DNA from 2 places in the Paenibacillus sp. 2TAB23 genome. Region 1 is predicted to be linked to the other one. Evidence: riboswitches for the same ligand, from Rfam matches in the RefSeq annotation. Region 1 holds a riboswitch; the other holds the start of a gene.
What was found. A riboswitch is a leader RNA that binds a small molecule or an ion and turns the genes downstream of it on or off. The one in region 1 is predicted to bind cyclic di-GMP.
Positions count from the first base shown of each region.

Region 2: it holds a riboswitch for cyclic di-GMP, as region 1 does, so the genes downstream of both, AB4Z29_RS01360 (pyridoxal phosphate-dependent decarboxylase family protein) here and AB4Z29_RS28255 (transglutaminase-like domain-containing protein) in region 1, are expected to answer to the same signal.

Region 1 covers NZ_JBFRGD010000029.1:247-2,450, forward strand. The annotation lists gene AB4Z29_RS28255 (transglutaminase-like domain-containing protein) at 123-926, opposite strand; cyclic di-GMP riboswitch class I at 940-1,018, opposite strand; cyclic di-GMP riboswitch class I at 1,067-1,145, opposite strand; gene lysS (lysine--tRNA ligase) at 1,322-2,204, opposite strand, start outside.
Region 2 covers NZ_JBFRGD010000001.1:308,649-310,852, forward strand. The annotation lists gene AB4Z29_RS01360 (pyridoxal phosphate-dependent decarboxylase family protein) at 1-1,332, opposite strand, end outside; cyclic di-GMP riboswitch class I at 1,425-1,510, opposite strand; gene AB4Z29_RS01365 (hypothetical protein) at 2,113-2,204, shown strand, end outside.

The sequences.
Region 1 (2,204 bases):
CAAAATCATTTTTGTGTTCATAAAATCGACTGAAAACTACGTTTACTATGTAGGCTATATAATGAAGGAACTTACAAAAAAAACGAGCTAAGCGCAAGTACGCTAGCTCGTTGTTCTACCCCTTAATATTGTTTCGAGACCGTGTATTTCGAAGCATTTTTAATTTGTTCGAACTTTTTGTTGCCTTTTTTAAGGCCTGCATCAACTGTTGTATCGATAATGACCCATTTGCCATCCAAGTAAACCTCGTTCCAAGCGTGATATACATTAACGTATTCCGAATTCCCCATCATTAACTTTGTCGGAATATCCAAGCTGCGAAGCATCCCTGCAAACAATGCAGCATATCCATAGCAAATGTCTTTTTTGGATTTGAACGTACGATCAATACTTGGCAAGTAATCAACTGAGAGGTTCGCGGCTAATTGATTGTCATAGTTAATGTTTGTAATTACATAGTCATAAACAGCCTTTACTTTCTCGCTATCCGTTTTTTTGTTTTTTGTAAGCTCTTTTGCCTTCACAATCGCATTGCTTGTATCGGTCCAATTAATGTTTTGAATGGAGTTGAGATAAAGTACTTTGCTGTCTTTCAAACTAAGAGTAACGTTTTGCTTTGCTACCAGCTTGTACTTGTTTGCCGATGCGTTTTCTAATACCGATATTGTATATTGTCCGTTACCAAGCTGCAGCGGAAATTGTTCTGCTTTTCCACCTGCAGTTAGGTTGTACGTATAATTAGCTTGTCCTTTTGCAATCATAAGTTTCGTTTTCACTTTAGCGTTAACCGGATAATCAACAGCCACGACACCATTGCTTAGACCAGTCGTATCCAACCATTGGCTTGCTTCACTAGCCTGAGCAGGCGTTGCATTAATAGAAGCAAACAGGATAAAAGCTGCGATTAACAAAATAAATTTGCGCATAAAAAAAACCCCTTTCGGTAGCTGGCTGCCATCTGTCAGAAGGCCCTTTAGCTTTGCGTCCCTACCTTTCGATAGGTTTGCCGTTATCGTATGAAGCTTTACTCATTCATTTAAAGAGAAAACAAAAAAAAGCTTGTCCATTCGGTAGCTGGCTGCCATCTGTCGGAAGGCCCTTTAGCTTTGCGTCCCTACCTTTCGATAGGTTTGCCGTTATCGTGCTCTGCTTTATAGTTCTAATATACCATATGAATCTCACAAATCAATAGGCCTATTAAATAATAGAGCATATTTTGGTAGATTTTAAGAATTGATGCTGTATAAGCTAGATATTAGCCAATAAAAAACGCCGAGACTAATCAGTCCCGGCGAATCTATATACTGCGTTATTCAGCAGACTATTGGTCCCTCATATGAGGGAACAACAGCACGTCACGGATGGACGGTGCATCTGTCAATAGCATAATCAAGCGGTCTATTCCGATACCAAGCCCCCCAGTAGGCGGCATACCGTATTCTAAAGCACGGATAAAGTCCTCATCCATCTCATGAGCTTCATCATTACCATGCTCACGTTCAACCAGCTGTGATTCGAACCGTTCGCGTTGATCGATAGGATCATTGAGCTCGGTAAAAGCATTCGCATGTTCGCGAGCCACAATAAACAACTCGAAACGATCTGTGAAACGCGGATCTGCTTCGCTCTTTTTCGCAAGCGGTGAAATAGCGACCGGATGCCCGGTTACAAAAGTCGGCTGAATCAAGGTGTGCTCACAGAACTGCTCAAAAAAGGCATTAAGGATATGGCCAAAGGTCATATGAGCATCAACCCCAACCTTATGCTCCTTAGCCAAGCGGTGTGCTTCTTCATCGCTCATTTCCACGCCGAAATCAACGCCAGTCGTTTCCTTAACAATCTCAACCATGGATACTCGGCGCCATTGCGGCGTTAAATCAATTTCTTGCCCTTGATAAGTGATCGTCGTCGTGCCAAGCACTTCTTGGGCGATATGTGCAATGACGTTCTCTGTCAATGCCATAATATCCTTGTAGTCCGCGTAAGCCTCATATAGCTCAATCATCGTAAACTCTGGATTATGCCGCGTCGACATTCCTTCATTACGATATACGCGGCCAATTTCGTAAACCTTCTCTAACCCGCCGACGATGAGACGTTTCAAATGAAGCTCGATTGCGATACGCATATAAAGCTGCATATCAAGCGCATTATGATGTGTCTCGAACGGACGAGCTGCCGCACCGCCTGCAATGGAATGCAGG
Region 2 (2,204 bases), on a different contig from region 1:
TAAGGTGATGATGCCCGGATTAAGCGGATTTACAATAATGGCTTCCGGTATTTCCAGCTTCAGCGCTTTTCGGAAAGCGACATTTACTTCAACGAATTGAGCCAGCAGCTTTTGATAGCCTTCAATGCCAAACGCGAGCAAAGCGCTGTATATGCTAATGGAGCTTCCCATTCTTGAGCATTCCAACGTGTAACTCGTATGATATTGCCCATATCCTCGGTGTCCAACATAAGGTGTCTCGTCTGGATCCAAATCCAGAAGCTTTAAATCAGAAGCATTTTTCACTAAAAACAAGCTCGTTGAATAAGGGGTTTGTCCGAGCTTTTGAAAGTCGAAGCAAAGCGAATCCGCTTTGTTCAAATGGATCATTTTGGCTTGAATGGTTTTGAGAGCCGCGAGCGCTTCTCCTTCAATGCCCAAAGGATTATTAGCAAAATCATAGCTGTTGAAGAAAGCGAAGAATCCGCCTAGAGCCGAGTCGGCATGAATGTGAGGCCGATTTATTCGGTGCTCCTGTGCTAAACGTTCTGTCATTCTATACACTTCATCAAGGCTATCGATCCCCATTGCATCTGTCGTGCCCGTAGTTGCAACGACATATATCGGAATGCCGCCTTTCGCAATAACCTGTTCCATTTTCGCTTTCAAATCATCAATATCCATAGAGCTGTCTTCATGCGTACGGATTTTGACTAAGTGATCGCTTCCGAGGCCCGTTGCTTCCATCGACTTATAAAGGCTGTAATGTGCGGCCTCCGAGCAGAAGGCATATAAGTTCTGAGGCACTCCGGACTTCGCGGCTGATGAGCTTGCTTTATTAATCGCCAGCCTGAGGCCTGTAAATATGGCGCCTTGGCCGCCCCAAGTTGTATATCCACCGCTTTCTGCCGTTTGATATCCGACAAGATCCGACATCATCGCAACAACCTTAACTTCGGCTTCTGCGCCTGCCGGCCCATACACATCCCATAAATTATTGCCATTCACCATAAATGCGGCAAGCATGCCGAGTATGCCCGGGGTACTGGCCATAGGCAAAATATTGGTTAGAAAATATTTGGTATGATAAGGATGTGCGTGCAGCAAGGAAAGAAGCTCTTTGTTAACCTCTTCCAGCGGGCTTCCGTTATGGGGAATTCGGCTAACATCCGCCAGCTCCTTGTAAAATAGCGGACCTCTATCTTTTTCCCCCTTCAGGAACACGGAATTCGGATCTTTAAGCTCATCGACGCCATTCACGATCTGCCCCATTAATTCCAACATTTGATTCCGTTGAGCTGCGTTGCCATCATCACTTGGAAATAAACGACGAATATCTGATTGATTATGCATAACGTTATGACCTCTCTCCACCATTTGAATTTATCTCTCTGAATAAAAAAAGGCATACCTATATTTTCTCATAGGTATGCCTTTGCTTAATACTTCGCAACTGGCTGACATTTCTTTTTAAGAAGTAGTCCCTATAGCTTTGCGCCACCATCTTTCGATGGATTTGCCCGTATGAAATTTGGAGGAATTTGTACTTTAATTAGAAATCATTTACAGCTACTAGGAACATTCTACTATTTCATATTTCTAAGATCAATATGTTTTTAAATATATAAGTCTAAAGTAATAGCCATTTTGCCAAGAATTTATCTTTTCGTCACAATTGATAGGATAATATACGGCTTTTTGACGTATTTTCAGTCGGATCCGTCTATTTATTTTCAAAAAAAACATATGTATACCGATAAAAAAGCGCATAAAAAAGAAGAGTATTATCCAATGTCATTAAGTTAAGCTCAAAGATAAGATCGGGAATAAAAATGGAATCCGAAACGGCATGGGAAAAAGTGGCAGAGAAATTTCCTGAAGAGATTGAGGAAATGAACGTGCATGGCTTGCTGAATAGGGCGCTTCGAAGGCTATCGGATTGCATGTCATGGGATACGGTGCAAGAGGATGTATCATTTTTAAATGGAGAATGGAGACGCTTTTGTCCCGCCACAAAACATCATCCAAATCTATATGGCCGGATCGTATAGCACACTTAACGAAATTTGATTCTATAGTATCTTTCGCACTAATCGCCAATCCTTCACAATATTGTATGGGAGTTGATTTTATATGATTTTGAGGAGACCTTGGAAAGTCGCGGTATTCGGAATTATTGGAATCGTTGTACTTATCGTTATATTCGCTGCTGCCTATATCAATAA